DNA from 3 places in the Micromonospora hortensis genome. Region 1 is predicted to be linked to each of the others. Evidence: riboswitches for the same ligand, from Rfam matches in the RefSeq annotation. Region 1 holds a riboswitch; each other region holds the start of a gene.

Region 1 (10,539 bases):
TTCAAGGCCGGCCTCGCCCAGTACCCCAACCTGAAGCTGGTCGGCCAGCAGCCGAGCCGCAGTGACGTCAACGAAGCCCGACGGGTCACCGAGAACATCCTCACCGCCAACCCCAAGCTCGCCGGCGTCTTCGCCGCCAACGAGCCGAGCGTGCTCGGTGCCGCGCAGGCCATCCAGGCCGCCGGCAAGTCCGGCAAGGTGGTCATCATCGGCTGGGACGCCGCCCCGGACGAGATCGCCGGAGTGCGCAACGGCCAGATCTCGGCGCTGGTCGTGCAGAACCCGTTCAAGATGGGCTACTTCGGCGTCGACAAGATGGTCAAGCACCTCCGGGACAAGGCGCCGCTGGCATCGGCCGACACCGGCGTCACGTTCGTCACCAAGGAGAACATCGACTCGGCGGAGATCAAGGCGGTGCTCGAGCCCAGCTGCGCCAACCCGCCGGTGCAGTGATGGGCGGCACTCCAACGGCCACCGCCGACAGCGACCAGCAACCCACCGAGACGGAACCGCCGGTCCTCGAGGCACGCGGCATCGTCAAGCGGTTCGGGCACGTCGAGGCGTTGCGGGGCGCCGACTTCACGGTCCGCCGCGGTGAGGTCGTCGCGTTGATCGGCGACAACGGCGCCGGCAAGAGCACCCTGATCAAGACCCTGTCCGGTGTGCATCCGCCGGACGAGGGCGAGATCCGGGTCGGCGGCCGTCCGGTCCAGTTCTCCACCCCGGTCGATGCCCGACGGGCCGGGGTGGAGACCGTCTACCAGGACCTCGCCGTCGCCGACGACCTCAGCGTGGCCGCCAACCTGTATCTCGGCCGGGAGATCCTCCGCTCCGGACCACTCGGCCGGCTCGGACTGTTGGACAAACGCGCCATGCGCCACGGCGCCGCCGCCGCCCTCGACGAACTCGGCGTACGGATCCCCCGGGTCACCACCCCGATCGCGATGCTCTCCGGTGGGCAGCGGCAGTGCGTGGCGGTGGCCCGGGCCATCATCTGGGCGACAAACGTGGTCATCCTCGACGAGCCCACAGCGGCCCTGGGTGTGGTCCAGACCGGGCGGGTGCTCGACGTCGTCCGGCGTGCCCGCGACGCCGGCATGTCGGTGGTGCTGGTGAGCCACAACATGCCTCAGGTGCTCGAGATCGCCGACCGGGTCGAGGTCCTGCGCCTCGGTCGACGCGCTGCCCAACTCCGCGCCGACGAGGTCACCACCGACGATCTGGTCGCGGCGATGACCGGCAGCACCAGCGTGGATCGGGACGAGCGGTGACGGCTGCCGTCCAGCGGGGCGCGCAGGATCCCGGCCGTCGGGCGACCTCGAACGCCGTCGGGTCGCCGTTGCGGCTGAGCCCACTGGGCTTCGGCGCCTCGCAGGGCGGCAATCTCTACCGGGCGACGTCGGACGAGCAGTTCGCCGCCGCCGTGGACACCGCGTGGGCGGGCGGCATCCGATACTTCGACACGGCGCCGCACTACGGGCTGGGCCTGTCCGAACGACGCCTGGGCGCGGCCCTGCGCTTACGCCCGCGCGGCGAGTACGTGGTGTCGACGAAGGTCGGCCGGCTGCTCGTGCCGTCCCCGGAGACGGCACACCGGCGGGATCCGGAGGGGTTCGACGTCCCCGCCGACCATCGCCGGGTCTGGGACTTCAGCCGCGACGGCGTACGCCGTTCCCTGGAGGCGAGCCTTCGGCGCACCGGCCTGGACCGGATCGACGTGGTGTACCTGCACGACCCGGACGAGCACTGGGAGCAGGCCGCCCGCGAGGCGATCCCGGCGTTGGTGGAGCTGCGGGAGCAGGGCGTCATCGGTGCCGTCGGGGCGGGGATGAACCAGTCCGCGATGCTGGCCCGTTTCGTGGCGGAGACCGACGTGGACGTGGTGATGTGCGCCGGCCGGTACACCCTGTTGGAGCAGGGCGCGTTGACCGACCTGCTGCCCGTCGCGCAGACCCACGACGTCGGTGTGGTGGTCGCCGGGGTCTACAACTCCGGGCTGCTGGCCCGGGACATGCCGCCGCCCGACGCCGTCTACGACTACCAGCAGGCGCCGGCAGAGGTGATCGACCAGGCCCGCCGGATAGCGCGGGTCTGTCAGATGTACGGCGTCACGCTGCCTCAGGCGGCGTTGGCGTTCGTCCGTCGTCACCCGGCCGTCGTCTCGACAGTGGTCGGCATGCGGGACGAGGCACAGGTGACCGAGACCCTGCGTCGAGCCGGTGTCGACGTCCCAGATCAGCTCTGGACGGCGTTGTACGACGAAGGGCTGCTCGACGTGCAGCCGTGAGGGGCGGCCGTCACGACCGGGCCGTCACGATGCTCGCGTCGGCGTCGTCGGGTAACCCCTGCAACGACTCCTCCACGCCGATCAGGTGGTTGGCCATCCGGGTGCGCGCCCGCTCCGGGTCGCGCGCCACGAGGGCCTTCAGGATCGCCACGTGTTCGTGATGGGTGCGCAGGTCCGCGCCCTCCTCGTGCAGACTCCGCCAGAGCCGGCCACGGATGGTGCGCCCGGCGAACGCTTCGATCAGGCCGACGAGCACCGGATTCTCGGCGTGCACCGAGATGATCCGGTGGAAGGCGATGTCGATCTCCATGATCCGCTCGTGGTCCGGCGGTGACTGGCCGATCAACCGGGCCGCCTCGTCGAGCAGGTCACCCGCCTGGGCCAGGGCCTCGTCGGTGATCCTGGTCGCCGCCAGGCAGGCGGCCTCGCACTCCAGCAGCCGGCGAACGGTGTGGATGTGCCGGGGGTCGCCCTGGCCCTGGAAGTCCACCACGAAACCCATCGGCGCCAGCAGTTGTGGCGCGTCGAGGTTGGTGACGTAGGTGCCGTCGCCCTGGCGGATGTTGACGATGCCCAGAATCGACAGGGCCGACATCCCCTCGCGCAGAGACCCACGCGAGACACCGAGCTGCTCGGCGAGGTCCTTCTCGATGGGCAACCGGTCCCCGGGCCTGAACTGCCCTTCGAGGATCATCCGCTTGATGCCGTTGACCACTTCGTCAGTGCGAGACATGATCCCCCTAGCGGCCGGCGGGGGTGGCCTTCCCACCCGCAGTCACGTACGCCGCCTCCGGAGATGACACGGTAGTCGGGTCTGTCGCCGCCCAGTAGTGGCCGTCGGGAAAGCGGTAGAGCGCTACCGACTCCTGACGCATCCGGGTGGAGTAGCCGGGCTGGCTGGGCAGGACGTATCCGCTGCCGGAGCCGGTGTCCCGGATGATGCAGGGATCGGTGAAGTGCTCGTGCAGGTGGTCGACGAACTCGGTGACCCGGTTGGTGAGGTCTCCCGAGACCGCGACGTAGTCGAGCACCGACACGTGTTGGACCATCTCGCACAGGCCGACACCGCCGGCGTGTGGGCACACCGGGACGTCGAACTTCGCGGCGAGCAGCAGCACGGCGACGATCTCGTTGATGCTGGCCAACCGGCCGGTGTCGAGCTGGCAGAAGTCGATGGCCTCGGCCTGGAACAGCTGCTTGAACATCACCCGGTTGTGGCAGTGTTCGCCGGTGGCGACGCCGATCGGAGCGACGGCGCGGCGGACGGCGGCGTGGCCCAGGATGTCGTCGGGGCTGGTCGGCTCCTCGATCCACAGTGGCGTGAACTGCGCGAGGGCGGTGACCCAGTCGATGGCCTGACCGACGTCCCACACCTGGTTGGCGTCGATCATCAGGTTGCGATCCGGCCCGAGGATCTCGCGTGCGATAGCGCATCGGCGGATGTCGTCGTCGAGGTTGGCGCCCACCTTGAGCTTGACGTAGCCGTAGCCGGTGTCCACCGCCTCCTGGCACAGCCGGCGCAGCTTGTCGTCGCCGTAGCCGAGCCAACCCGCGGAGGTGGTGTAGGCGGGGTAGCCGGTCCGGTCGAGCTCGGCGAGGCGGGCGGCCTTCGTGCCCTCCTTGGCCCGCAGGATGGCCAGTGCCTCGTCGCGGGTCAGCGCGTCGGACAGGTAGCGCAGGTCCGCGATGTCGACGAGTTGCTCGGGGGACATGTCGACGAGCAGCCGCCACAGCGGCTTGTCGGCGAGTCGGGCGACCAGGTCCCACGACGCGTTCAACACGGCGGCCAGGGACAGATGGACGACACCCTTCTCCGGGCCGAGCCAGCGCAGTTGCGAGTCGGAGGTGAGGAGGCGGTAGACAGCGCCCATGTCCGCTGCCATCGTCGCCACGTCCAGGCCCACCAGGAGCTGTGCCTGGTGGACCGCCGCCGCCGCGACGATGTCGTTGCCTCGGCCGATGGTGAAGGTCAGGCCGTGCCCCGCGAGTGGCGCGAACGCGCCGTCGACGCCGTCGGTGTGCAGGACGACGTAGGCCGCCGAGTAGTCGCCGTCCTTGTTCATGGCGTCTGACCCGTCAGCGGTCAGGGAGGTGGGGAAGCGGACGTCTTCGACGGTGACGGCGGTGATCTGCGGCATGCGCTCCTCGCCCGGCTCGGCTAAAGATCAGATGATCACTGGGAGTATACGGAGGGCTGCTCCAGCCCGTCAACGATGTCGATCATCGTAGGCCCACAGACGTATGATGTTTGCACCGAGGGTCGTTCCGCCTTGTCGCCCATCGTGCCGGTAGACGGGCGAAGGTGGCGGGGGTGGCGGGTTGTGGAGATTGGATGTTCCACCTCGCGCCGGGGCATTGACGTCGACGTATGGGAGTACTCTGCGGTGCCGTGGCCTCGATACATCAAATCTTTGTCGACTGTCGACACGCGCGGGGAGAGTCCGGTCTCTGGTGCCCGGCCTCGGTCGGCGTGGGGTGGTCGGCCGGGGTGGTGACGGTGGTCACCGAGTGAGTCGCCGACACGCCCGAGACCGACATGTGGGGTGTGACAACGGCTGTGTCCCTATATATGGTGTCGAGCGCAGCTGGTTCGGCCGCTCATCCGGGGCGGTCGAGGCAACAGGGAACCCGGTGGAAATCCGGGACTGTCCCGCAGCGGTGAGTGGGAACGACCGCCGTCATCAGCACTGGGCCACCAATCGGCCTGGGAAGCGACGGCCAGTAGGAGACCGGCGGAGTCCGGTCGTGCCCGCGAGTCCGAAGACCTGCCAGCGCGCCGCGTACCCGCACCCGGGTGGGCGGCGGTCCGAGGCCGCGTGGGACGGCTGACGCCACCTGACCCACGCCGTGCCGGCGTGGCGTCCGCCGGTGTCTGTCTCCTCGCGTCCGGACCACCAGGTCTCGAACTCCGAGGAGCGAGTGGTGACAGTCACCGAGGTAGTCCCGGCCAGCGGCGACGCGATCCTGCGGCGGACGCCGATGCAGGTCCGCAAGCGCGACGGCGGCACCGAACCCGTGGACGTGAACAAGATCGTCCGGGCGGTCGAGCGGTGGGCCGACGATCTGACCGACGTCGACCCGATGCGGGTGGCCACCCGCACCATCAGCGGCCTCTACGACGGCGCGACCACTGCCGAACTGGACCGGCTGTCCATCCAGACCGCGGCCGAGATGATCGGTGAGGAGCCGCAGTACTCGCGTCTCGCCGCGCGGCTGCTGGCCGGCTACGTCGACAAGGAGGTGCGTCGACAGGGCATCACCTCGTTCAGCGCGGCGATCCGGGCCGGCCACGCCGAGGGCCTGATCGGTGACGACACCGCCGCGTTCGTCGACGCACACGCCGCGACGCTCGACCACGCCATCGACCCGGACGGCGACCGCCGGTTCGAGTACTTCGGCCTGCGTACCGTGTCCGACCGCTACCTGCTGCGCCACCCCACCAGCCGGCTGGTGCTGGAGACCCCGCAGTACTGGCTGCTGCGGGTGGCCTGCGGCCTGGCCCGGACGGCGGACGAGGCGGTCGGCTTCTACCGGCTGATGTCCAGCCTGGCCTACCTGCCCAGCTCACCGACCTTGTTCAACTCCGGGACGCGGCACACCCAGATGTCCTCCTGCTACCTGGTCGACTCCCCGCTCGACGAGCTGGACTCCATCTACCAGCGGTACGCCCAGGTCGCCAACCTGTCCAAGTTCGCCGGTGGCATCGGCATCGCGTACTCCCGGGTCCGCTCCCGCGGCGCGTTGATCCGGGGCACGAACGGGCAGTCCAACGGGATCGTGCCGTGGCTGCGCACGCTGGACGCGAGCGTCGCCGCGGTGAACCAGGGTGGCCGGCGCAAGGGTGCGGCCTGCGTCTACCTGGAGCCGTGGCACCCGGACATCGAGGAGTTCCTGCAACTGCGGGACAACACCGGCGAGGACGCCCGGCGCACCCACAACCTCAACCTGGCCAACTGGGTTCCGGACGAGTTCATGCGCCGGGTCGAGGCCGACGAGCTGTGGTCGCTGTTCGACCCGCACGAGGTGCCCGAGCTGCCCGACCTGTGGGGGGAGCGGTTCGACGCCGCGTACCGGGAGGCCGAGGCGCAGGGCCGCTACGTGCGGCAGGTTCCGGCACGGGAGCTGTACGGGAAGATGATGCGGACCCTCGCCCAGACCGGCAACGGCTGGATGACCTTCAAGGACGCCGCCAACCGGCTCTGCAACCAGACCGCCGAGCCGGGCAACGTGGTGCACCTGTCGAACCTCTGCACCGAGATCGTCGAGGTGTCCAGTGACGCCGAGACCGCCGTGTGCAACCTCGGCTCGGTGAACCTCGCCGCACACCTCACCGACGGTGGCATCGACTGGGAGCGGCTGCGCGCCACGGTGCGGACCGCTGTGACCTTCCTCGACCGGGTCATCGACATCAACTACTACCCGACCGCGCAGGCGGCGGCGAGCAACCCCCGCTGGCGGCCGGTCGGACTCGGGCTGATGGGCCTACAGGACGTCTTCTTCGCGCTGCGGCTGCCGTTCGACTCGCCGGCCGCCCGCGAGCTGTCCACCCGGATCAGCGAGGAGCTGTACCTGACCGCGCTGGAGACCTCCGCCGACCTGGCGCGCGACTTCGGCGCGCACCCGGCGTACCCGCAGACCCGGGCCGCGCGAGGCCAGCTCCAGCCCGACCTGTGGGGTGTCGAGGGTACGCAGACCGCGCGGTGGGACGCGCTGCGCGAGCGGGTCGAGGCGTACGGGCTGCGCAACTCGCTGCTCGTGGCGGTCGCACCGACCGCGACCATCGCCTCGATCGCCGGGTGCTACGAGTGCATCGAGCCGCAGGTGTCCAACCTGTTCAAGCGCGAGACCCTGTCGGGGGAGTTCCTCCAGGTCAACACCGCTCTGGTACGCGAGCTGAAGGCCCGCGATCTGTGGACCGAGCGGATTCGTTCGGCGATCAAGCGGGCGGAGGGGTCGGTGCAGGACATCGCCGAGCTGCCGGCCGGCGTACGGGAGTTGTTCCGCACCGCGTGGGAGCTGCCGCAGCGGGCGCTGATCGACCTGGCTGCCGCCCGCGCCCCGTTCATCGACCAGTCCCAGTCGTTGAACCTGTTCCTGGCCGCGCCGACCATCGGCAAGCTCTCCTCGATGTACCTGTACGCGTGGAAGGCCGGGCTGAAGACCACCTACTACCTGCGCTCGCGCCCCGCGACGCGGATCCAGCAGGCCACCGTCAGCGCCGTCGCACCCGTCGTCGTCGACGCGGAGGCGCTGGCCTGCTCGCTGGAGAACCCCGAGTCGTGCGAGGCCTGCCAGTGACTCCCGCCGACGCCGCCACCACCGATGCCAGCACCACCGACACGAGGACCACGCACATGCTGCTCGACCCCGGGATGGACCTGACTCTCCGCCCGATGCGCTACCCGCACTTCTTCGACCGGTTCCGCGACGCGATCCGCAACACCTGGACGGTCGAGGAGGTCGACCTGCACGCCGACCTCGCCGACCTGGACAAGCTGTCGCCGGCCGAACGGCACCTGGTCAGCCGCCTGGTGGCGTTCTTCGCCACCGGTGACACGATCGTCGCCAACAACCTGGTGCTCAACCTCTACCAGCACGTCAACAGCCCGGAGGGTCGCCTCTACCTGTCCCGCCAGCTGTTCGAGGAGGCCGTGCACGTCCAGTTCTATCTCAACCTGCTCGACACGTACGTGCCCGACGAGACCGAACGCTTTGCGGCCTTCGCGGCCATCGAGAACATTCCCTCGATCCGTCGTAAGGCCGAGTTCTGCTTCCGGTGGATCGACTCCCTGACCGACCTGCGGGAGCTGCGGTCCCGCGAGGACCGGCGCACGTTCCTGCTCAACCTCATCTGCTTCGCCGCCTGCATCGAGGGTCTGTTCTTCTACGGCGCGTTCGCGTACGTCTACTTCCTGCGCTCCCGCGGCCTGCTGCACGGCCTCGCCTCGGGCACCAACTGGGTGTTCCGCGACGAGTCCATGCACATGGCGTTCGCGTTCGACGTCGTCGACACCGTCCGCGCCGAGGAGCCGGACCTGTTCGACGACGACCTCGCCGACCAGGTTCGCCGGATGCTCACCGAGGCGGTCGAGTGTGAGGTGCAGTTCGCCGAGGACCTGGTGGGCCACGGTGTGCCCGGTCTGACGTTGGCCGACATGCGGGAGTACCTCCAGCACGTCGCCGACCGTCGCCTCGCCCAGCTCGGCATCGCGCCGCACTACGGTTCGAGCAACCCGTTCGGCTTCATGGAGTTGCAGGACGTGCAGGAGCTGTCCAACTTCTTCGAGCGGCGGGTGTCGGCGTACCAGGTCGGGGTGACCGGCACCGTCGCCTTCGACGACGACTTCTAAGAACCCCGTCCCTTCTCCGCGATCTTGCACTTGCTGTCGCGGCATACGGGGCATTCCGGGAATCTCGCCGACCGAAACTGCAAGATCGGCGCCGGCGGGGAGGTCGCCAACGCGACGGTGATGGGAAGTAGCTCAGAGGTGACCCCGACGGCTACTTCTCATCACCCCGGTTCAGCTCGGTGAGGAGCTTCTCCACCCGACCCCGGATCTCGTCACGGATCGGGCGGACGGCGTCGACTCCCTTGCCGGCCGGGTCGTCGAGCGTCCAGTCCTCGTAGCGCTTGCCGGGGAAGACCGGGCAGGTGTCGCCGCAGCCCATGGTCACGATGACGTCGGAGGACCCCGCTGTCGCGTACTCCAGAAGTTTCGGGGTCTGGTCGGTGATGTCGATGCCGACCTCGCGCATGGCCTGCACGGCGGCGGGGTTGATCGTCTCGGCCGGCGCGGAGCCGGCGGAGCGAACCTCGACGGTGTCGCCGGCGAGGTGGCGCAGCCAGCCGGCGGCCATCTGGGAACGGCCGGCGTTGTGGACGCAGACGAACAGGACGCTGGGCTTGTCACTCACGGCGGGTGCCTTCCGGGTTACGCGGTTGCGGAGTTCGTGGAGGTGAAGAAGCGGCGGGCCCACAGGGAGACGTAGACCAGCCCGACCAGGACGGGTACCTCGATCAGGGGGCCGACGACCCCGGCGAGGGCTTGGCCGGAGGTGACGCCGAAGGTGCCGATCGCGACGGCGATCGCCAGTTCGAAGTTGTTCCCGGCGGCGGTGAACGCCAGCGTGGTGGTGCGTTGGTAGCCGAGGCCGATGGCCCGGCCGAGGGCGTAGGAGCCGGCCCACATGAGCGCGAAGTACACCAGCAGGGGCAGGGCGATGCGGACGACGTCCAGGGGTCGGCTGGTGATGGCGTCGCCTTGCAGGGCGAACAGGATCACGATGGTGAACAGCAGCCCGTAGAGGGCGGCCGGGCCGATGCGGGGCAGGAAGCGTGCCTCGTACCAGGCGCGGCCCTTGGCGCGTTCGCCGAGGCGGCGGGTGAGGTAGCCGGCGAGCAGCGGGATGCCGAGGAAGATGAGCACGTTACCGGCGATGTCCCACGCGGAGACGTTCAGCTCGGCGCCGGAGAGCCCCAGCCACTGGGGGAGCACGGCGAGGTAGAACCAGCCGAGCAGGCCGAAGGCGACGACCTGGAAGACCGAGTTGAGGGCGACCAGGACGGCGGCGGCCTCCCGGTCGCCGCAGGCGAGGTCGTTCCAGATGATGACCATGGCGATGCAGCGGGCCAGGCCGACGATGATCAGCCCGGTGCGGTAGGCGGGTTGGTCGGCCAGGAAGATCCAGGCCAGGGCGAACATCACGGCGGGGCCGACGATCCAGTTGAGGACCAGCGAGGAGATCAGCAGCCGGCGGTCGCCGGTGACGGTGTCGAGCCGGTCGTAGCGGACCTTCGCCAGCACCGGGTACATCATGATCAGCAGGCCGACCGCGATGGGTAGCGAGATCCCGCCGATCTGCACCGCGTCCAAGGCGCTGTTCAGCCCGGGGATCAGCCGACCGAGGAGCAGGCCGGCGGCCATCGCGAGCCCGATCCACGCGGGTAGGAACTGGTCGAGTCGGGACAGGCGGCCGACGACCGCGCTCTCGGCCGAGTCGCTCTGGAGGGTCGTCGTCATGTCGCCGGCGCCACGGTGAGCAGCGCGGCGAGCTGGCGCAGGATGGCCGGCCGGGCGCGGTAGTAGACCCAGGTGCCACGGCGTTCGGCGTCGACCAGCCCCGCCTCGCGCAGCGTCTTGAGGTGGTGCGAGATGGTCGGACCGGTCAGGTCGAACGCGGGGGTCAGGTCACAGACGCAGATCTCCCCGGTCTCGGCGGAGGCGATCATCGACAGCAGTTGCAGCCGCACC
Region 2 (10,539 bases), on a different contig from region 1:
CAGATGTACTGGGCCGGGTAGGTTCGCTCGAAGATCTCCCTGCTGCCCGGCACGTGGGGGTAGCCCAACGAGGCGAACGGCATCGCCCCGGAGTCGTACCAGGCGTCGATCACCTCGGGGACCCGGGCGGCGACCTGGCCGCAGTCCGGGCAGGCGAAGGTGATCTCGTCGACGTACGGGCGGTGCGGATCCAGCTCGGACACGTCGGCGCCGGCCAGCTCCCCGAGCTCGGTACGGGAACCAACAGCGGTGATGTGGTTGTCCGGGCATCGCCAGAGCGGCAGCGGGGTACCCCAGTACCGGGAGCGGGACACCGCCCAGTCGATGTTGTTCTTCAGCCAGTCGCCGTAGCGGCCGTGTTTGATGTGCTCCGGGAACCAGTTGGTGTTCTCGTTCTCCCGCGTCAGCTCGTCGCGGACCTCGGTCGTCCGGATGTACCAGGACGGCTGCGCGTAGTACATCAGCGGGGTGTGGCACCGCCAGCAGTGCGGGTAGGGGTGTTCGAACGGCTCGTGCCGGAACAACCGACCAGACCTCTTGAGGCGGTCGATGAGCAACGCGTCGGCGTCCTTGAAGAACACCCCACCGACCAGGTCGATGCCGTCGTTGAACCTCCCGTTCGGGGCGACCGGGTTCACCAGCGGCAACCCGTACGCGCGGCAGACCGCGAGGTCGTCCGCGCCGAAGGCCGGCGCCTGGTGCACCAGGCCGGTGCCGTCCTCGGTCGTGACGTACTCCGCGAGGACCACCCGGTGCGCGTCCGGGATGTCCACCAGGTCGAACGGCCGCTCGTACCGCAGACCCTCAAGGGCCGACCCCGGTACGGTCGCCAGGATTTCCGCCTCCTCGCCGAGGACCCGCCGGGTCAGCGGTTCGGCGACGACGAACGTGCCCCGCTCGGTGCGGGCCAGGGCGTACGTCACAGTGGGGTGTACGGCGACGGCGGTGTTGGATACCAGGGTCCACGGGGTGGTGGTCCAGATCAGCAGGTCGACACCGCTGTGACCGGCCACTTCCCCGCGCAACGGAAACCGCACGTACACGGAGGGGTCGGTGACGGTCTCGTACCCCTGCGCCACCTCGTGGTCGGACAGGGTCGTGCCGTCGCGGGTGCAGTACGGAGCGACCCGGAAGTCCTCCACCAGTCGCCCGCCGTCGTGGATCTGCTTCAGTGACCACCAGACGCTGTCCACGTACTCCGGGGACATGGTCTGGTACGGGTGCTCCAGGTCGATCCAGTAACCCATCCGCTCGCTGAGCTGGACGAACTCGTCCACGTGCCGCAGCACCGAGGTGCGGCACAGGGCGTTGAACTCCGCGACGCCCATCTTCTCGATGTCGGGCTTGCCGCTGAGCCCCAGTTCCTTTTCCACCGCGAGCTCAACGGGCAGGCCGTGGCAGTCCCACCCGGCACGGCGTGGCACCGAGAAGCCCCGCATCGTCCGGTACCGGGGGAACAGGTCCTTGAAGACCCTCGCCTCGATGTGGTGGGTGCCCGGCGTGCCGTTGGCGGTGGGCGGACCCTCGTAGAACACCCACGGCGGACCGTCGGCAGTCTGCTCCAGACTCCGGTTGAACACGTTGTTTGCCTGCCACCACTCGATGACCGCACGGTCCATCCCACCAAGATCGATTTTGGTGGGTAGTGGCACGAATGGCGACTTCGACGGACCGTCCGGCACCGACGTTCTCCCTACACTCCACGTCCGCTCGCGCGGGCATCTGCTCACTGCCCACGCGGGGACGAAGCGCCGGGCGTATGGCCAGGACTCCGCGGTACCACCCCGCTTGCGCCTCGATGGTGCAGGCGCCGCTCAATTTCACGACGTGACGTGCCGCGACGTCCGGTTCTACTGAGGCGGTCGAACTGCCCGTTCTTCCGGAGGCTCCCCGGTGATGGCCGGATCGGTGCCGATGCCGCCCAGCATAGCTGTCCGTGCGCGGAGCCAGTGGCCAGAGCGCTAGGCGTGCAGCCAGACGCGGAGAGGGCCGGTGGTGGTGAAGCCGGCGGAGAGCGCCGGCGTCAGGTCCGCTGTGGTTTCGTAGCCGACCAGCGGCGCGTTGGGCATCGTGGCAGACACCGCGCGCCAGACGTCCCGGGAGTTGTCGGTGCGGGTGAACAGGTTGGAGACGCCGTACGGGCCGTCGCCGCTGAGCACCGCTCCTCCGGTGATCACACCCCGGTCGTCGTGGCGGGCGAGCACCCGTACGCGGGGGTCGGCCAGGAGCGCGGGGCGGAACAGCTCTCCACCGCCGTGGGCCGCCGCCCAGGCCACCAACTCGTCGGGTGTGGTGACCGGGGTCAGCGGCGTGTCCACAGGCGGTGCCGACGTTGGCCGGTGGATCCACTGGGCGTCGAAGAGCACCCGGAACCCGTACCCGGACAGGTCGAGGTCGGCGAAGCTGTCCTTCACCGACGCGCCGGGCCCCGCGTCGATGCGGGCCAGAACGGCCTCGGCGTCGACGCCCGGCCGCACTGTGACCGCGTCCGGGTACCACTGTGGCGAACGGTGGGGGACCGACCAGGCGTCGGCGTCGGTACGGCCGACCAGCCCTTGGCTGCCGCAGACGATGTCGCACCATTCGGCGTTGTTGCGGGCCGCCGTCCGCATGTCCTCCAGCACGTCGGGCAGCCTAGCCGGCCGGGGCACTGGCTCAGGGGGCGTAGACCAGGTCCATCGTGTCGGTGTGCCCGGACCAGCGCAGGTCGAGGCGCCAGCAACCGGCCTGCGGCAGGTCGATGATCGACGGACCGGGGCCACCGGCGACCTCCCGGATCACCCGGGTGTCCGTGCCGTCCAGTCTCGCGGTGATCACCAGGGTTGCCGGCGCGGTCGGGTCGGGCGAGGTCGTGGCGGCGCGGGCCACCCAGAGGATCTTGTTGTTCGACCCGTCCGTCCGGACCTGCCGCAGCGGATGGGCGAACAGCACCGCCACGATGTCACCCTTCGCGCCGAAGACGTGCGGAACCCGCGCGTCCCCGCTGAACCCGGCGTCCGCCCAGTCCGGCAGGGACCCCGTCTCGACCCGCGCCGCGCAGGCGGTCGCGGTGCTCGCCGTGGTGGCCGCACCCGCCGTCGGCGACGCTCCGCTGGTCGTGGTCGTGCACCCCGCCAGCAGGACCACCGAGGATGCCAGCGTCAACCTGCCCCAGGAAACCATCTCACCCCTTCCGGTACGCGTCGACGACTCGTCCACCCTTCCGACACCGCCCACGCCCGTCGGGTTCCTAGCCCAGTGAGCGCGCGATCTCGATCGCCTCGGCCTTGGTGAGGGTGCCCTCAATCCGGTAGCTCACGTCGTCGTCCTGCCAGATCAGGGTCGAGCCGGCCAGTCGGGCGGTCTCCCGGCGGATCTCGCCCGCCCGGTCCACGTAGGACAACGCGTGCGGGCCGTCGACCCAGACGGCGAAGTCGCCGTTGACCTGGACCCAGTTCGCGCCCGGCGGGCTGACCTCCTTGTGGAAGGCCAGGTCGAGGTGACCGTCGAACGCGTCGACGCGCAGCGCGCCCCCGTCGTAGAGCAGCGTCGCCACCCGGTACCGGCCCGTGGCGTCGGGGTCGGCGACCAGCACCTGTTCGGGCGTGCCCAGCATCGCCGGCAGGCGGATCGGGAACCGCACCGACGGTTGGGCCTCGTCCAGGGCGACGGTCCGCTGCCCGGGCAACGGCGACGCGGCGCCGGCGGGCGGCGTCGGGGCGGGCGAGGTGGCGATGCTGACCCCGGCGAAGCGCAGCAGCCCCGTGACGGCGTCGGCGATCGCGGCCCGCGTCGGCGGCAACACCGCCACCAGCAGGGCGACGAGCGCCACCACGGCGAGCGACCGCCACCGGCGCCGCCGGGGCGACGGCGTGCCGAGCCGTACGCGGACGCGGGCGGTCACGTCGGGCGGATCGGGGGTGTCCAGCCAGGTGGACAGGTCGCGCAGTTCCCGTTCGAGGTCACCCATGCCGGACCTCCGCACTGTCGAGCAGGCCACGGAGCTTCGCCAGCGCCCGGGACGTACGCGACTTCACAGTGCCCCGGGGCCAGCCCAGAGCCGACACCGTCTCCTCCTCGGTGAGATCGAGGAAGAACCGGCAGACGATCACCTCACGGTCCCGTACCGGCAGTTGTCGCAGCGCCTGTACCAGCGATGCCCGGCGCTCACCGGCGAGGACCCCGCCGACCGCGTCGTCCTCGGCGATCTCGGACGTCGGGTCCGCTGCCGCCGCCCGCAGCACGAGCCCGTCGCGCCGGCCACGGGAGCGGTGCAGGTTGCGGGTCTCGTTGGCGACGATCGCGAGCAGCCACGACCGGAAGGACGCGTCACCCCGGTATCGGGACAGCTTCCGGTACGCCTTCACAAACGCCTCCTGGATGACGTCCTCGGAGTCCGAGCCGGCACCGAGCAGCACCGCGGTCCGGTACGCGGACGCGGTGTGCCGGGCGACCAGGAGGTTGTACGCCTCCAGGTCACCTGCCCGAGCGCGGGTGACGAGCGCCTCGTCGTCCAGGGGAGCCTCCGTTCGGATCACACTCAGGACACCGCCCACCCGCCGCGGGTTCCACGGGGATTTCCCGACGTGGGTCAGCTCTCTCCCATCCGGCGTGCAGCGTATTGCCAGGAACCGGTGCTGCACTGGAGGGACGTCGAGGAGAGGGGCGGGGCATGAGCTGGTTCAACCGCCGGTCACGGGGTGCCGAGGCGACCCCGACGAAGCTGGACCGGGAGGCGACCCGCGACGACCTCGCGGCGCTGGAGGCGTTCGTGGCCACCCGGCGCGGGGTGGAGTTCTACCTGGAGCCGGAGACGACCGCGACGGACACCACTGTGGTGGCGATCGCGCACGACGGCGAGTGGATCCGCCGCCGTACCGGAACGCCGCGCGCGGCCGGGTCCATCGCCCGCAAGCACGCGGTGCCGCTGTACGAGGCGGCGCGCACCGGCTACCCGGAACGGATGCGGACCTGGAGCCGGGCCCACCCGGAGCGCCATGCCCGCTGAGGCCAGGTCAGTGCGGCTGGGCCGGCGCGGGTTCGTGGAGAGCGGTAGCGCGGGCCTGCACCAGTCGGAATTCGGGTGAGGTGACAGTTCGTACCGTCACGGTGAGCACCAGGACGCAGAGAGCTGCTGCGCCCCAGAAGACCGCTCTGACGCTGACCAGTTCGGCGGTGAGGCCGGCGGCCAGGGCCCCGAGCGGCATGGAACCCCAACTGGTCAGGCGGCTGACCCCGCTGTAGCGCCCCATCATCTCGTCGGGCACGACGAGTGCCCGCAGCGAGCTGTAGGTGACGTTCCACGCGCCGGAGCCGGCGCCGCCCAGGACGGTCGCCGCGGCGACCAGCCGGGGGGACGAGGTGATGGCCGGTGCTGCCAGCAGGACGGCGAAGCTCGCCATCGACGCGGCGAGGACGACCCGCCGTCCGAGGCGGCGGGTGAGAAAGGGTGCGGCGGAGGCTCCCACCACGCCGCCCACCCCCAGGGCTCCGATCAGCAGGCCGTATTCCGCGTGGCTCAGGTTCATCGGTCCGGGTGCGATCGCGTAGACGGCGATGACCGCCATCCAGGCCGCCCAGCACCCGCTCGCCGCACCGGCCACCAGCAGCAGGGACCGCAGAATTCTTGCCTGCCACACGTACCGGATGCCCTCGCGGATGTCGACGCGGAGGCCCGGAAGCTTCGCCCTCGGTCCGGGGTGACCGCTGCTGCGGTAGTGACCGGTCATGACTGCCAGTGCGAGTAGTGCGCCCGCGTAACCAACGCCGCCGGCACCGAGTGCCACGGCCAGTCCGGCGGCGGCGAGCAGGCCACCCAGCGGGGGCCCGATGAACTCGTTGGCCGCGGTCTCGGTCGCTGTCAACTTTTCGCGAACGCGGATTCCATGCGACTGCGGGGTATGACCATCGGCACGACCGACATCCGGGTGGTGTCGGCGAACACCTCGGCGGTGCCGAGGAGCAGCGCACCCGCGTACAGGCCGGCCAGCGGGAGGGCGTCCACGAGGACGGCGCCCACGAGCACGGCGAGGAGCAGGGCGCGCGCGGCGGCCATCGTCATGATCAGGCGCCGGCGGTCCACCCGGTCGGCGAGGGCACCGGCGGGCAGTGCGAACAGCAACCAGGGCAGGGTGTTGGCCAGGGTGGCACCGGCAACCAGCGCAGGGGAGTTCGTCATCGAGACGGCCACCAGAGGCACTGTCAGCTTGACGACGCCGTCAGCCAGGTTGGTGATGGCGGCACCAGCCCACAGGGCGTTGAAGTTCCGCGTGCTCACTGTCGTCGGGTCGCCTGGTGGGGTGTCGCTGTGCATGGCCAGGAGCTTGCGACATCCTGCGGCGCCTCCCTAGAGTTTCGACTGGAGGCGAAAAGTGGCGGTGTTCCTGGTCGACGCCGAAGTGATGGCGCGGGCGCGTTTCGGCACCTCGCAGCTCACCGAGACGTTGGGGGCGCTGAATATCCTGCGCCGGGCTCAGCCGCTTCCGTGGCATCGGGTCTGGCGGGACCAGCACGTCGATGCCTTCCGGGGCTATCTCGACGGTGACCCGGTGACCCGGGCCATTCTGGCGCACGCCATATCGTCCTCCTGGATGGCCGACTTCCTGACGGTGCCGCCCGCCCGTCCGGACATGACGCTGGACGACGAACTCGTGGAGCTGGAATCGCTGCCGGACGACCGGATCCGTGCCGATCTGGCCCACGTACGTTCTCCGCTGGCTGCGGAGCTGCGCGGTTCGGGGTTGGCGAGCCGGACGGCCGCTCTCCTGCGCTGGGTCTGGCACCACACCATTGAGGCGGATTGGCCGCGCCGGCAGTCGGTGCTGCGCGCCGACGTGGTGTCCCGGATCTCCCGGCTGGGCCGGGACGGATGGTCCGGGGTCCTCAACGACATGCGGCCCGGCACGCGCTGGCTGGGCAACGGCCGGCTGCAGGTCGAGGAACGGCCCTACCCACCGTCCGACGTGCGCGGCGGGACGCTGACGTTCTTCGCGGCCCACTGCCGGGGAGGCTGGATCTCCTGGAGGTTGCCCGACCGCTTCGGGATCGTCTATCCGGTGACGGGAATCTTCGCCGAGGCGGCTCTCACCACCCCGGATCCACTGCGCCGCCTGCTCGGGAACGCGCGGAGCACGATTCTGGTGCAGGCGGCTGAGCCGGTCAGCACCACGGCCGTGGTCGCCGCGACCGGGCTGCCGCTCGGTACCGTCGGTGGTCACCTGCGCGTGCTGACGGATGCCGGTTTGCTCCAGAAGCGCCGGTCAGGCCGGGAGGTCCTCTACTGGTGGACGGATGCGGCACGGACGCTGGTAGCCGGGGCCTCATCGTTCTGAAGGGTCACGGCGTCAGGTGCCCGCACCCGGTGCCGGAGAGCGTCTGCCGTCTGGATCAGGCGCCCTCGACGGCCGAGCGGGCCTGCTCGAGCGTCATCGGCTCGGCGTGGCTGGAGACGTACCAGTGGTAGTCGTCGTCGAGCAGTCGCCGGACCAGGTCGAGGTCGAGGCCGTCCTCCGGCCGGCGCACATGGGCCGGCGGCGGGTAGAAGCAGTCGCCCAGCAGCATCACCCCCGAGTCGGGCACCAGCACCACTGTCGAATCCGGCGCGTGCCCGCCGCCGACGTGGCGTAGCTCGACCCCGACCGGCAGCTCGTCCACGTCGACGAAGGTGCGGGTCGGCGGCAGGATGGCGAAGTCTTCCCAGGACGCCATCGCGCGTGCGCGGGCTGAGAAGCTCGGGCGGAGGCGGGCATCGGCGCGTATCTGCTCCTGCAGGTAGGGGTGGCTCCACGGCCGGGCGGCCTCGGCGCGCAGCAGCGACACGGCCGTCTCGTGCCCGACGATCTCCACGCCGGGCCAGGCGCAGGCACCCCACACGTGGTCCCAGTGATGGTGGGTGTAGACCAGCCAGCGCGGCTCCGGAAGCCCGGCGGCGGCCAGCGCGGCCTGGATCTCGCGGGCGTGCGCGGGGCTCTGCCCGGCGTCGATCATCACACTGCCGCGTTCGTCGGCGACGACGGCGACACCGGCCTGGACCGCCTCCGGGTCGGGATCGCCCGGATACCGCCAAACACGGCCCGACAGGCGGTGGAACTGCGGGGCGACCACGATGATCGACCTCCGAGATTGATCGCGGACACTGGTGTGGCGTTCGCCGATCCTAGGTGAGGGTGTCGGCCGGCACCGCCCTGCCGGAGGATCGGCGCAGGTCAGGACTCGTCCGGCCACCTTTGCTCTGCTTACCTATAGGCGCCGGTGACGCTCCGTGTCTGGTGCACATAGGTAAGCAGAGCAAAGGGCGTCGCGCATTGATCTGAGGCATTCCGTCGCGCGGACTCGCGCTCGTACCAATCGTTGAAGCTCGATGAGTCCCGTCCGCCCGGCGGGGTCGGACCGGCGTTGACCGGCGGCGCGGCGGTGTGGCAGCATTCGCGGCCTGACGGCAGTGAAGGAAGTCGGTGCGAATCCGACGCGGTCCCGCCACTGTCACCGGGGAGCGATCCCCCCTCGTGAGTCACGGCCGTGTGTCTGCGGTTGGAAGGCCGGGGGAGAGCGTCGATCCGGAAGCCAGGATACTTCGGCCGTCGGGACGTACCCCAGGGCGTGGACACCCGAGGAGGACCCGATGACGCACGGCGTCTCATTCATCGACGACTATCGTCGTATCGCGCTCCAGGCAGTGCGTTCCAAGGACACCGGCCACCGGCACCGCTGAGCTGATCGCCCGGCGCTGACCGGCCCCGACGCATGCGTCGGGGCGCCGTTCGCGCGGGCCGTCGTACCGGCTGACGCCGTACCCACTCGCATCGCCCCGGTCACCCCGTGAGGGTCCAGGGCGTCACTTTCCGGAGCCTGCCGTGCGCATCCTGCTGCTGTCCACCGCCGACACCGACCTGCTGGCCGCCCGCGCCAGCGGCGCCGACTACCGGTTGGCCAACCCCGCCCGAGTCGCCGCCGAGGAGGTGCCCGCCCTGCTCGACGGGGTCGCCCTCGTCGTCGTACGCCTGCTCGGCGGTCGACAGGCGTGGGCGGACGGCCTCGCCGCGGTGCTCGCCACCGGCGTGCCGACGGTGGTGCTCGGCGGCGAGGCGCTGCCCGACGCCGAGCTGATGGCCATCTCCACGGTGCCGTCCGGGGTCGTCACCCAGTCGCTGGCGTACCTGGTGGAGGGCGGTCCGGACAACCTCGGGCAGTTGGCCCGGTTCCTCTCCGACACGGTGCTGCTCACCGGCGAGGGATTCGCCGCACCCGCGCCCACCCCGGCGTACGGCGTGCACGGCGAACACCCCGCCGACCCGGGCCGGCCCACAGTGGGAATCGTCTTCTACCGGGCACACGCCCTCGCCGGCAACACCGACTTCGTCGACGTGCTCGCGGACGCGGTCCACAAAGCCGGCGGTAACCCGCTGCCGATCTTCTGCGGCTCGCTGCGCGGGCTGACCGCGGGCGCCGGCCCACTCGGGCTCTTCGCCCGCTGTGACGCGCTGCTGGTCACTGTGCTCGCGGCCGGAGGTGCGGTCGCCGCCGACGCCTCCGGTGGCGGCGACGAGGACGCCTGGGACGTCGGCGCCCTGGCCGCCCTGGACGTGCCGGTCATCCAGGCGCTCTGCCTCACCAGCACCCGCGCGCAGTGGGCCGACAGCGACGCCGGCCTGTCCCCACTGGACGCCGCCATGCAGGTGGCCATCCCCGAGTTCGACGGCCGGATCGTCACAGTGCCGTTCTCGTTCAAGCAGATCGACGCCGACGGGCTCTCGGTCTACGCCGCCGACCCCGAGCGGGCCGCCCGGGTCGCCGGGATCGCGGTGCGCCACGCCCGGCTGCGGTACGTGCCGCACGCCGACAAGCGGGTCGCCGTGGTGCTCAGCTCGTACCCCACCAAGCACTCCAGGGTCGGCAATGCCGTCGGATTGGACACGCCGGCCTCGGCGGTCCGGCTGTTCGCCGCGCTGGCCGAGGCCGGCTACGACCTGGGTGACGCGCCACCGCCCGACGACGGTGACGCGCTGATCCACGCGCTGATCGCCGCCGGTGGTCACGACGTGGAGTGGCTCACCCCGGAGCAGTTGGCCGCCGCCGAGGCCCGGATACCGGGGTCGACGTACCGGCGCTGGTTCGACCAGGTCCCGGCCGAGCTGCGGGAGCGGATGCGGGAGCACTGGGGTGAGCCGCCGGGCGAGCTGTACACCGAGGGCGGCGACATCGTGCTCGCCGGGCTGCGCTTCGGCAACGTGGTGCTGCTGATCCAGCCGCCCCGCGGCTTCGGGGAGAACCCCATCGCCATCTACCACGACCCGGACCTGCCGCCCAGCCACCACTACCTGGCCGCGTACCGCTGGCTGACGGCGCCCGCCGCGGACGGTGGCTTCGGCGCGGACGCCGTCGTGCACCTGGGCAAGCACGGCACCCTGGAGTGGCTGCCCGGCAAGGGCCTCGGCCTGGCCGCGGGCTGCGCGCCCGACGCGGTCCTCGGCGACCTGCCGCTGGTGTACCCGTTCATCGTCAACGACCCCGGCGAGGGCACCCAGGCCAAGCGGCGGGCGCACGCCGTGGTGGTCGACCACC
Region 3 (10,539 bases), on a different contig from region 1:
CCGTTCGGCAGGGTGTCGGTCACCTGGACCGTGCTCTTCGCGCCGGTGACCACCGGTTCGCCGATAGGAAGCTTCCGCTTGCCGGCGTCGGTGAGCACGATGGTGGTGAACGCCGGGTCGAGTCGCTGCATGAATTCGAGCGTGACCTCGGTCGGTGCGCTCTGCACCGTCGCGTCCCGGGCGGGCGTGGCCGTCTTGAGCGAGTTGTGCGCCCAGGCCGGGCCGGCCGGGATGAGCACCGCCACGAGGACGGCGAGGACCGCCGCGCCCAGCCGGACGGCGGTGGGGCGGGACGACGGTACGGTCATGACGGTGGGCGTGGTCATCCGAGCACCTGCTCGCCGATCCACCCGCCCGGTTGACATCCGGGCGGGATGGCGAAGACAGCGGACCCGATCGGCGTGGTCCACTCGTTGAGTAGGTCCCGATCGGCCAGCCGGCGCTGGATGGGCAGGAACTGTCGGGCGATGTCGGCCTGGTACGAGGTGAAGATCAGGCCGCTGTCCGCGTGGCCCTCCACCGTCGGCACCCCGTCGTAGTTGTAGGGCCGGCGCAGGATCTTCAGCCGGTCGTCGGTGATGTGAGCGCGGGTCATGTGCGAGAAGTCGGGGATGACGGTGAGGCCGTCGGCGTCGGTGGCGGCGAAGTCGGGTTCGTCGTGTTCGGCGGTGCCGGTGAGCGGGGCGCCGGTGTCGAGCCGTCGGCCGACAGCGAGTTCGCGGTCGGTCCGGCCGAGCAGGTCCCACGTTTCCATGTTCATGCTGATCCGCCGGAGGACCACTGTCGTGCTGTCACGCAGCCACGCCGGGCCGTCCGGGACCCAGAGGGCGGTGTCCATGGGCGCGCCGGGTCGAGGGTTGGCGGTGCCGTCGAGCTGACCGAACAGGTTGCGTTGGGTGTGGCCGCCCGGCTCGACACCGGGGCTGCGCCGGAAGCCCTGCTGGACCCACCGCACAGTGGCGAACGGTCGGCTGTCCTTGATCAGGACCCGCTGGGCGTGGGCGACGGAGATCGCGTCGTCAGCGCAGATCTGCAGCAGCAGGTCGCCGCCGGACCAGGCCGGCTGAAGCCGGTCGATGCGGAACGACGGCAGTTCGGTGACCGATGCCGGCCGGCGGTCGTCGACGGCGGCCGCCCGGTAGAGGCCCGGCCCGAAGCCGAAGGTCACTGTCAACCGTGCCGGCAGCAGCCCGAGTTCGGCCTCGGTGTCGGCCAGCGCGGGTCGGCCCTGGGTGAGCCGCGCGGCGTCGTCGGTGAGCAACCGCAACATTCGGCCCAGCGCGGCCCGGTCGACGCCGGCCCGCAGTGTGAGCGCCACGAACGACGCGTGCGCCTGCGGTTCGGTGGCCACCCCGGCCTGCCGGGCGCCGTGGAACGGCTCGACCAGCCTTCCGACGGTCGCCACGGGCGTCGTGTCGGCGGCGGTCGCCGTCGGCGGCGCGGTTCTCCCCGCGCGGGTGCCGGCGATCGCGGCACCACCGGCCAGGGCTCCGCCGGCGGCCAGTGCTCCGCCGGTGAGCAGGCCGCGCCTGCTCACCGGCCGGACCTGTGGTGTCCGCGTCACGATGCCGGGCTCATGCTCATCTCCGGCGTGGCGCTCATGCTGGGCATCGGCTCGCCGTGCCCGGGGGCGTAGCTCTCCTGCGCGCCGGTGAACGGCTTGGCCACGGCGCGGAACTGCTGGGTCTTGCCGTCGGCGAAGGTGAGGGTGACTGTCAACTCGTCGCCGGCCTGAACGGGCTTGGCGAGGTTCATCAGCATGAGGTGGTCGCCCCCGGGCTCCAAGGCGTGCGTGCTCTTGGCCTTGATCACGATGCCGCCCTGCTTCTGCCGCATCACCATCTTGCCGTCCTTCATCGCCATCTCGTGCAGCTCCATCGGCGACAGCGAGGTCGCGGCACTCGTCACCGTGACATCGGTGTCGCCGTCGTTGACCAGGGTCCCGAAGGCCGCCGTCATGCCCTTGTCGGCGGCCTTCACCCACGGGTCACGAATGCCGAGCACACCAGCGTCCGGGTTGGCCGAGGCCGACGCGGGCGGGCTCGCCTGCGCTGTCGACGGAGAGTCGGACGAGCCGCAACCGGCGACGCCCACCGTCAGGATCGCGGCGGCGAGGATGGCGGCCGAGCGGCGGCGTGAAGCGTTCGGGCTGGTGGTGCGCATGTGTTCTTCCTCCGATGGTTGCTGCTGGGAGGTTGGTCGGCCGCAGCTCGGAGAAAGTTCCGGACTCAGGGAACGTTGATCGTGAACTCCCCGGTGTGCACAGTGCCGGCGACCTGGAAGTCGAAGAAGGCCCGGTACCGGCCTGAACTCGGCGCGGTCAGCCAGAACTTGACGGTCCCGTCGACCAGTTCCTGCTCGGGGTGGACGTGCACGTAGCCGAGGTCGCCCTCACGGACGACGACCAGGTGCCCGTACGAGCCCAGGTACCGCTCCAACTGCGCCGGTACGGTCGGGTCGGCGCTGACCTGGAAGTGCATCGGCGCCGTCACCCCCACCGTCGGGGCGCCGGTCATCGAGACCGTGTACGGGCCAGCCGTCGCCTGTGCCGCCGCGGGCGGCAGCACGGTCGGGTTGTGCGCGCCGGGCACCGTGTGGTCGACGCCGAGCACGAGGGGCTGCTGCTTGCCGTCGGCCGCGGTGACGGAGAAGTCGGCGTAGACGCGGTAGCCCCCGGGCCGGGCCAGCGTCAGGGGGACACTCCAGGTGCCGTCGGGTGCCATCGTCGGGTGCAGGTGCTGGTAGCCGGACAGGTCGCGGCCGACCACGATCAGGTGCAATGGCTTGTCGTGGACGACAGCGAAGGTCGTTGCCGGCTGCCTGTCGGTCCCGACGATGCGGAACCGGTAGTCGGCGCGTACACCAGGGGGTTGGGACCGCTCCAGCGGTTGCAGGGTGTACCCACCGGCGCTGACCGTCGTGCCGGTCGCCAGCGTCGCGCCTGTCGCGTCGTCACCCCGATGCGTGTGCGGCCCGGTGCCCGCCGGGTGTTGGTGCCCGTCGGTCGCGGAGCCCACCTGTCCCGAGGCGGGCGATCCGCCGGCTGACGGTCGTGCGTTGCTGGTCGCCGGACTCTCGTCGGCGGTGCCGATACGGGCCAACCCGAACCCGGCCAACAGGGCCGCCACCAGGCCACCGACGAACAGCGCCAGGTGGGTGTTGCTCAACCGGGACCCAGGCGTCGCGGCGGCGAGGTCCGTGTCGGGCCGTGGTCCGGTGTCGACCGTCAGCTCGTCGTCCGTGCTGGCGAGGGCCGTGGTCACCTGATCGGTAGGCGTCGGATCGACCGCAACGCCCGTGCGGGCCGTGACGACCGTGGTGCCCTTGCGCGCCGCCGGCACTGTGGCGGGCCGCCGTTTGTCGCTCGCGGTACGCGCGACGACGCCGGTCGCCGCACCGGCCTTGCCCCCGACGGTCTTGCCAGCGGCGGTCTTGCCGCCGACGGTCTTGCCCCCGGCGGTTTTGTCCCCGGCGGCCTTGCCGCCGACGGTATTGCCAGTGCCGGCCCTATTCGTGGTACGGGCGCCACCGCCGCGTCGACCGGAGGTCGCCGCCGAGGCACGGCCCCGGCCGGTGGGTGTGCCGGCGGATCGGCGACGCCAGACGACGAACCCGACCGCCGCCCCGACCGCCGCGACCGCCGCCGCCCAGCCGGCCCAGGCCGGTGCCCCGGGACCGCTCTCCTCGGTCGACCCGGTCGACGGGGCCGCCGCAGCCGGCGGGGTCGACGGATCGTCGGCGGTGGTCGGCACCGCCGAGGCCTGCCCGGACGAGTTGTGCTGCTCGGTGGCGGCCACCAGCGCCGGGTCCGGTTGGGTCGACGGCGGGCTCCACCCCTTCGGCGCTGCCGTCACCCGACCGTCGTAGCGGAAGGTCAGGGTGCCCCGCACGGTGTCGCCGTCCGAGGCGACCGACAGGTAGCTCACCGAGTACTGGCCCTTGGCGGGCAGGTGGGCGACGGACACCACCGCGGGGAACCCCGTCGTGTACTCCCGTGGCTCGAACTGACCGTTGACCAGGAAATACTCGCGTACCGGCTTGTCCAGTGGCTTCGGCTCCCCATACGACCAGCCGTTGTCGACACGGACGCCGCCCGGGGCGGTGATCGTGAAGAACGCGTTGGCGGCGGCCTTCTCGGTGAAGTACAGCCGCACCTCCGTCAACGGCTCGCGCACCGTGGCGCCGCTCGCCGGTGTGGACATGGCGAGGGTCCCGTGCGCGGCGGCGGGTTGGGCGGACGCGAGGAGGGCGACCGCCGAGGCGAGGAGGAACGCGAGGAGGCCCGAGACCACCCGCCCGCAAGTCTGGGGGAGACGACGCATCTGGATATCCTCACCCTCGCGAGACTTTTTTCAATAGCTGGCGATCTTCTTCCTCAGACGACAAAAGTTGACGATCAGGCCCTCCGTTGCCGCGGCGGGACGCCCCGGGTGGACACATTCCCTGGCCAGCTATGCTCGCCGACGGCGCTGGTTCGCCCCGTCGTGACCGGCTGGGCGTCGTAAGAGGGAACCCGGTGAAAATCCGGGGCTGCCCCGCAGCGGTGAGTGGGAACGACCGCCGTCATCAGCACTGGGCCAACGGCCTGGGAAGCGACGGCCAGTAGGGGACCGGCGCGACCGGTCAGGCCCGCGAGTCCGAAGACCTGCCGGCGCCGCGTACACAACCGTGTGCGCTGCCGTCGGCCTCGCGGGTGGGCTGAGCGGGTGACGGGCCGTGCGCGTGGTGCACGGCCAGGTCCTCGTCAGCGTGTGTCCGCGACCCGGCGGTGTGGTTTCCCGAGGGACGGACTGCCGCTGTGCATGACACCACCACCACCACCATCGCCGGCCGAGCGCCGTCGGCGTCGCACCTGACCCTTTCGCAGATCATGGACCAGCACCACACCAACCTGATGGGTACGGTGCACGGCGGCCGGATCCTCAACCTCATCGACTCCGTCGCCGGTGTGGTCGCCGCCCGGCACTCCGACGGACCGGCGGTGACCGCCGCCATCGACGAGACGGCGTTTCTCCGCGCGGTGCGGGTCGGCGACGTCGTGCACGTCGACGCCCGGATCACCTGGGCCGGCCGCAGCTCGATGGAGGTGGCCGTCAAGGTGACCGCCGACCGGTGGGACCGGGCGGTGCCGCCCACCGACGTGGCCACCGCCCACCTGGTCATGGTCGCCATCGACGACGACGGTCAGCCTCGGACGGTGCCGCCGCTGCTACCGGAGACCGACGGGGACCGGCGTCGGTACCGGGAGGCGGAGATCCGCCGGAAGCACCGACTGGCGCTGCGACGCGCGTTGCTCGACGGTGCCGAAGACGACTGACCCGCGCTCGGGCCCGCCCGTGGCGGCGCTGGCGCGGTCCGAGGAACCCGCCCCGCCACCTATCCGGTCGGATAGCGTCCACGTGAAGCCTCGATCACGGAGAGTGTGGATGGTTATGCGCGCTGCGGTGTTGCGGGAGTTCGACGTTCCGCTGACGGTCGAGGAGATCGATCAACCCACCCCCGAGCGCGGGCAGGTGCTGGTGCGGATCGTCGCCAGCGGGGTCAACCCGCTCGACACGAAGATCCAGGCTGGAAAGGCCGCGCACGCGCGTGTCGAGCTGCCCGCGGTGCTCGGCCTGGACCTCGCCGGTGTCGTCGCGGCGGTCGGCGCGGACGTGACCGGCTTCGCGCCGGGAGACGAGGTGTACGGGTTGTGCGGGGGCGTCGGCGGCCTTCAGGGCTCGCTGGCCGAGTACGCCGCCGTGGACGCCCGGCTGCTTGCCCACAAGCCGAGGAGCCTCTCGATGCGGGAGGCCGCCGTGCTGCCCCTGGCGGCGATCACCTCCTGGGAGGGGCTCGTCGACCGGGCTGGGGTCCACGCCGGCCAGAAGGTGCTGGTGCACGGCGGTGCCGGCGGGGTCGGATACGTGGGTGTGCAACTCGCCCAGGCGCGCGGCGCCGAGGCGTACGCCACGGGCGGGCCGGCGAGCATGCGGGTGATCGAGAGCCTGGGCGCGGTGCCGATCGACTACACGGCGAGCAAGGTCGAGGAGTACGTCGAGAGGTACACCGGCGGCGAGGGGTTCGACATCATCGTGGACAACGTCGGCGGCGCGACGCTCGACGCGTCGTTCGCGGCGGTACGCACCTATCACGGGCACGTCGTCAGCGCGCTGGGCTGGGGCTCACACTCGCTGGCTCCGCTGTCGTTCCGGGGCGCGACCTACTCCGGCGTGTTCACTCTCTTGCCGATGCTCACCGGCCGGGGCCGCGAACACCACGGCGACATCCTGCGCGAGATCGCGGCGCTGGCCGATGCCGGCGCGTTGCGCCCGCGACTGGACCCGCGAGCGTTCACGCTCGACACGGTCATGGACGCCCACGACCTGGTTGCCGGCGGCACCGCCGAGGGCAAGGTCGTCGTGGACGTCGCCGGTTGAGCCGAGCCGTTCGTTCACCGCGGAGTGCTCTGTGGTTCTGCCAGCGGTCGACAAGGTTCTAGGTGGCCTTGCAGGGGAGTGTGCGCAGGTCAAGGCGGTAAGGAGCTGTTGGTGGGCCTGGCCCCGCAACTGGGAGCAGATTGGGTGCAGGTTGGCGAAGTGGTCAGGCGTGTTGTTCCGGGATGGCTGGCGCCGGCCCCAAGCAGGGTTGTAAGGAACCACCCGCGGCGGTGCAGGAACGAACTCTTGCTCTAACCCATCAGGCCGATGGTTGCGATGACCACATCTCGTTGAGCCGGTAGGTGAGGAACCTGCCACCGTCGGAACGTTTGCCCAGACGGGAACAAGGTCGTTCGTCCGGTAGGGCGCTCCCTTTTGTCTCCGTCCGGAGGAGCTGGACGGTCTACGACTGCCCAACGAGGAGATCCGCTTGAGTCCGCAGGGACTTGAGCCGCAGGCACTGGAGCCTTGCTCTAGCCGAGCGAGAGGAGCCCTTCCGTCCGCGCGAATCATCCTCTGAGCTTCGCTAGCCTCTGCACGTGATCTCCTACCGCGCTACCGCCCCCGCGGACATCGACCGCGTGACGCCGTGGATCGTGACCGAGCCCGTTGGGTGGATACCCGCCGACCGTTACCTGGCCGATCTGGCCGAGGACATGTACCGGCCGGAATGGACATGGATCGCCGAGCACGACGGCCAGGTCGTGGGACGGGCATTGTGGTGGGGGCCGAAGGGCAGCCCGCATCCGGTCGCGCTCGACTGCCTCGACGTGGATCCAGCCCTGGGCGACCGTGCCGCCGTCGCCGCCGAGCTGATCAAGGCCGCGCTGGCCGGGTTCCCAGAGCCGGTGGAGTACAGCATCGAGGTCACCGGCGGCTGGCGTGACGATCCGGCCGCCTTGGCGGCCGTGGAGTGGCGTCGGGCGGCGGCGCACGCGGCGGGCCTCACCCGCGAGGTGGAGCGGCTGCAGTTCGAGTGGGCACCCGCCGACGGGGTGCCCCCCGCAGCCGGCAGGCTACGGTTCACCGAAGCCTCCGACGAGGAGTTCCTCGCGGTGTTCAGGAGAATCGCCGAGGGCAGCCTGGATGCCCAGACCCGTGCGAACCTGGCCGCCAAGGGCGTGGACGCGACCGCCCGCGAAGATATGGACTTCTATCTCAGGGCGCCCGGCAAGCGGGAGTGGTGGCGGATCGCCTACACACGCGAGGGCGAGGTGGCGGGCATGGCGATTCCCTCCGCGACCCCGTACAACGTGAACGTCGGCTATCTCGGGGTGGTGCCGGAGTTCCGCGGGCGCGGCTACGTGGACGAGGTGCTCGCCGAGATCACCCGCCTTCACGCGACCAACGGCGAGTCGCGCATCACCGCCACCACCGACATGGGCAACACGCCTATGGCGGCCGCTTTCGGTCGCGCCGGATACCGCAACACGGGGATCCGGATCAACCTTTCCAACGACGTCCAGCCATAGACGAGGAAAGGTCGGTGCCGACATTGCAACGCACGAGCTCGGACCGCCTCGCCGAAGCTACGGATCAGAAGGTGCGGGCTCGTCGTCAAGCGGGCTGGACTACCGCGTAGCCGGAGCGTGCCGGCGGCTCGTTGGATGAGCACCCCTCAAGACATCCGGATCTGCCCGGCGACTCGCGGAGACGGCAGGGCGACGTCCGTACATGTCAATGACGATGCATTCGATCGAAGGTGAAACCGTACTGGAATTCCCAAGGTTTCAGATATTCGTATAAAGCTTGGTCTGAATGCCTGTGTCAGAGATGCCCTCCAAAGGCACGACGACGTCGGCAAAGAAGGATTGATCGCCTAGCCCTGTCACTAAGTATGCGTAGAAGGCTCGTCTGTGCGTCCAGACGACGGCGCGGTCGAGGAGCAACAGCCCTTCAGCCGCCGGTGCGGCGAAGCCTCGCTCGCCGGACGTGGCGACGATGGCGGCGACAACGGCCGTCGCGATGACCTTGTCGGGCTCTGCGAGATCGTGAGAGGCGCGAAACGATGGAGTCGCTTTGCGTACGGACGTCTGGAACCTACGCAACACCCCCGCTACCTTCTCGTAGGGCACGTTCGCCCCGATGCCCTCGGCAAGCAGGCCCGACGAGGTCACCAGTACGAAGTCGAGGACCTGGCCCCTGGGCGTCGGATAGGTGTAGGGAGTGCTGTCGCCGGCCATCCAGACGATGCTCGGCTGTTTGACCGGCTCGCGCAGTCCCTCAGCACGGCGAGATTGTCCGAGCGCCCGCTCGAGGTCGCCCTCGGCGCGTTCGCCCCTGAACATCGATGAAAGGTATCCGATCGCTTGCATCAGGAATCCGCAGGGGTTCCGTCATCTGAGACATCGACCCCACGGGCAACGGCCCTCACCAGCCACTTCAGGCTGGTGACCTCTTCGGCGGACCCGAACGAGTCGGCGTCGGCGTTCTCTGTAGAGGCGAGGGCGGTGTCCGCTCATGCCGAGATGAGGATGTTTGCGCGGAGCGTTCGTCGCGCGTCGTGCTGGGTTGGCGGTCGTGTGGGGCATGGTGGCCCAGAAGGGTCGCCATGCCCCACTATGAACGGTCTACCGGAAGTCGGTCGCGTGGTCGGTGGCCCATTGCGCGAATGTCCGCGCGGGTCGGCCGGTCAGGCGCGGGACGATGTCTGCCCACTCCTGGTTCGTCCGGGCGGGGGCACGCGCGGATTCCGCCCACATGGCGAAGATCCAGTCGACGAACGCCTCCGGATAGCCGTTGCTGATCCACTCGACTCGGGCCTGGGCCGGATCGAGTTCGTCGAATCGCACCGTGGCACCGATCGCAGTGCCGATCGCGTCGACCTGCGAGACGGTGGTGAGCGCCTCGGGGCCGGCAACGGTGTAGGTCCGGCCGGTGTGGCCGTCCTCGACGAGCACCCTCGCGGCGACCGCGGCGATGTCCGCCTCATGGGTGGGCTGGGTCACCGCAGCCCCGTACGGCCGGCGGACCACCCGACCTTCCTTGATGGTTGGAGCCCAGTCCAGCCAGTTCGCGGCGAGCTCTCCAGGTCGCACATGCGTCCACTCCAGACCGGAATCCTCGACCGCACGCTCGACCGCCAGGTATCCGTCCTCACTGTCATCGGTGTCGGCCAGCGCCCCGGACAGCACGACGATGCGCCGCACGCTGGCCCGCTTCGCAGCAGCAACAACGTCACGCGCTGTCCGTCCGACCGGGAACAGGTACATCCGCTCCACACCGTTCAACGACGGCTCCAGGGACGGCGGGTCGGTCAGATCGCCGCCGACGACCTCCACCCCGTCCGGAAGGCTCGACGCCGACGGCGTCCGCGTCAGTGCGCGGACCCGATGACCGGTCTTCACCAGTTCGGCGACGACGTGTCGGCCCACCATGCCGGTGGCACCCGTGACCAGAATCGTCATCGTGTCACCTCCGGCCGGAAGTCGGCGGCGTGATCGTTGGCCCACCGGGCGAACGTGCGCGGTGGTCGCTCCGTCACCCGCAGGTAGGTGTCCGTCGGCGGCAACGCTCCCGTCCCGTCGACCGCGTCGGCGAGCAGCGCAATCATCCAGTCGACGGTCTCCTCATCGAAGCCGTCGCGCAGCCATTGCCTGCGCGCCTCGGCCGGATCGAGCTCCTCGAATCGCACCTGCACGCCGATGGCGGCGCCGATCGCGGTGACCTGCTCCGCCTGCGAGACCTTCACCGGGCCGGTGACGGTGTACGCGGCACCGACATGGTCGTCGGTCAGCAAGGCCGCGACCGCCACATCGGCGACGTCGGCCTCGTGGACCACCGGATAGCCAGCGGACGCGTACGGCCCGCGCACCACCCGTCCGGCCCGGATCTGGTCGGCCCACTGCAGAGCGTTGGCGGCCAACAGGCCCGGCCGCACATGGGTCCATTCAGCGCCGGAGGCCTCCACCAGCAGTTCCAACCCGCGGTGCGCTTCCCGCTCTTCGGTCAGGTGCCGGCCGAGGGCGCCGTCGCCTCCGGTTCCGGCTGGGAACCCGGCCGCCGCTGCGGAGTGCACGACGAACCGGGTGACGCCGGCCTTGACCGCCTCATCGACGAACCCATGGTCGGGCGCGGCGTACACGAAGGGGAACAGGTACACCGACTGCACTCCGTCCAG

The links. A riboswitch is a leader RNA that binds a small molecule or an ion and turns the genes downstream of it on or off. The one in region 1 is predicted to bind cobalamin.
Region 2: linked by a shared signal. The riboswitch ahead of cobN (cobaltochelatase subunit CobN) and the one ahead of NIE111_RS14800 (ribonucleoside-diphosphate reductase subunit alpha) in region 1 are both predicted to bind cobalamin.
Region 3: linked by a shared signal. The riboswitch ahead of NIE111_RS09305 (acyl-CoA thioesterase) and the one ahead of NIE111_RS14800 (ribonucleoside-diphosphate reductase subunit alpha) in region 1 are both predicted to bind cobalamin.

Annotation. Positions count from the first base shown of each region.
Region 1 covers NZ_JAKKFE010000020.1:56,309-66,847, reverse strand. The annotation lists gene NIE111_RS14825 (ABC transporter substrate-binding protein) at 1-453, shown strand, start outside; gene NIE111_RS14820 (ATP-binding cassette domain-containing protein) at 453-1,271, shown strand; gene NIE111_RS14815 (aldo/keto reductase) at 1,268-2,287, shown strand; gene NIE111_RS14810 (FadR/GntR family transcriptional regulator) at 2,298-3,020, opposite strand; gene NIE111_RS14805 (enolase C-terminal domain-like protein) at 3,028-4,425, opposite strand; cobalamin riboswitch at 4,857-5,074, shown strand; gene NIE111_RS14800 (ribonucleoside-diphosphate reductase subunit alpha) at 5,267-7,585, shown strand; gene NIE111_RS14795 (ribonucleotide-diphosphate reductase subunit beta) at 7,642-8,637, shown strand; gene NIE111_RS14790 (arsenate reductase ArsC) at 8,789-9,202, opposite strand; gene arsB (ACR3 family arsenite efflux transporter) at 9,220-10,308, opposite strand; gene NIE111_RS14780 (ArsR/SmtB family transcription factor) at 10,305-10,539, opposite strand, start outside.
Region 2 covers NZ_JAKKFE010000030.1:87,811-98,349, forward strand. The annotation lists gene ileS (isoleucine--tRNA ligase) at 1-1,652, opposite strand, end outside; gene NIE111_RS21890 (hypothetical protein) at 1,962-2,624, opposite strand; gene NIE111_RS21895 (hypothetical protein) at 2,656-2,937, opposite strand; gene NIE111_RS21900 (hypothetical protein) at 2,939-3,241, shown strand; gene NIE111_RS21905 (DUF4367 domain-containing protein) at 3,230-3,949, opposite strand; gene NIE111_RS21910 (RNA polymerase sigma factor) at 3,942-4,517, opposite strand; gene NIE111_RS21915 (hypothetical protein) at 4,652-4,987, shown strand; gene NIE111_RS21920 (MFS transporter) at 4,995-5,843, opposite strand; gene NIE111_RS32125 (MFS transporter) at 5,840-6,292, opposite strand; gene NIE111_RS21925 (ArsR/SmtB family transcription factor) at 6,351-7,310, shown strand; gene NIE111_RS21930 (MBL fold metallo-hydrolase) at 7,366-8,082, opposite strand; cobalamin riboswitch at 8,398-8,574, shown strand; gene cobN (cobaltochelatase subunit CobN) at 8,832-10,539, shown strand, end outside.
Region 3 covers NZ_JAKKFE010000012.1:156,321-166,859, reverse strand. The annotation lists gene NIE111_RS09325 (copper resistance CopC family protein) at 1-326, opposite strand, end outside; gene NIE111_RS09320 (Dyp-type peroxidase) at 323-1,537, opposite strand; gene NIE111_RS09315 (copper chaperone PCu(A)C) at 1,561-2,163, opposite strand; gene NIE111_RS09310 (DUF8832 domain-containing protein) at 2,229-4,322, opposite strand; cobalamin riboswitch at 4,454-4,667, shown strand; gene NIE111_RS09305 (acyl-CoA thioesterase) at 4,871-5,317, shown strand; gene NIE111_RS09300 (zinc-dependent alcohol dehydrogenase family protein) at 5,427-6,419, shown strand; gene NIE111_RS32215 (GNAT family N-acetyltransferase) at 6,959-7,891, shown strand; gene NIE111_RS09290 (hypothetical protein) at 8,150-8,707, opposite strand; gene NIE111_RS09285 (NAD(P)H-binding protein) at 8,990-9,826, opposite strand; gene NIE111_RS09280 (NAD(P)H-binding protein) at 9,823-10,539, opposite strand, start outside.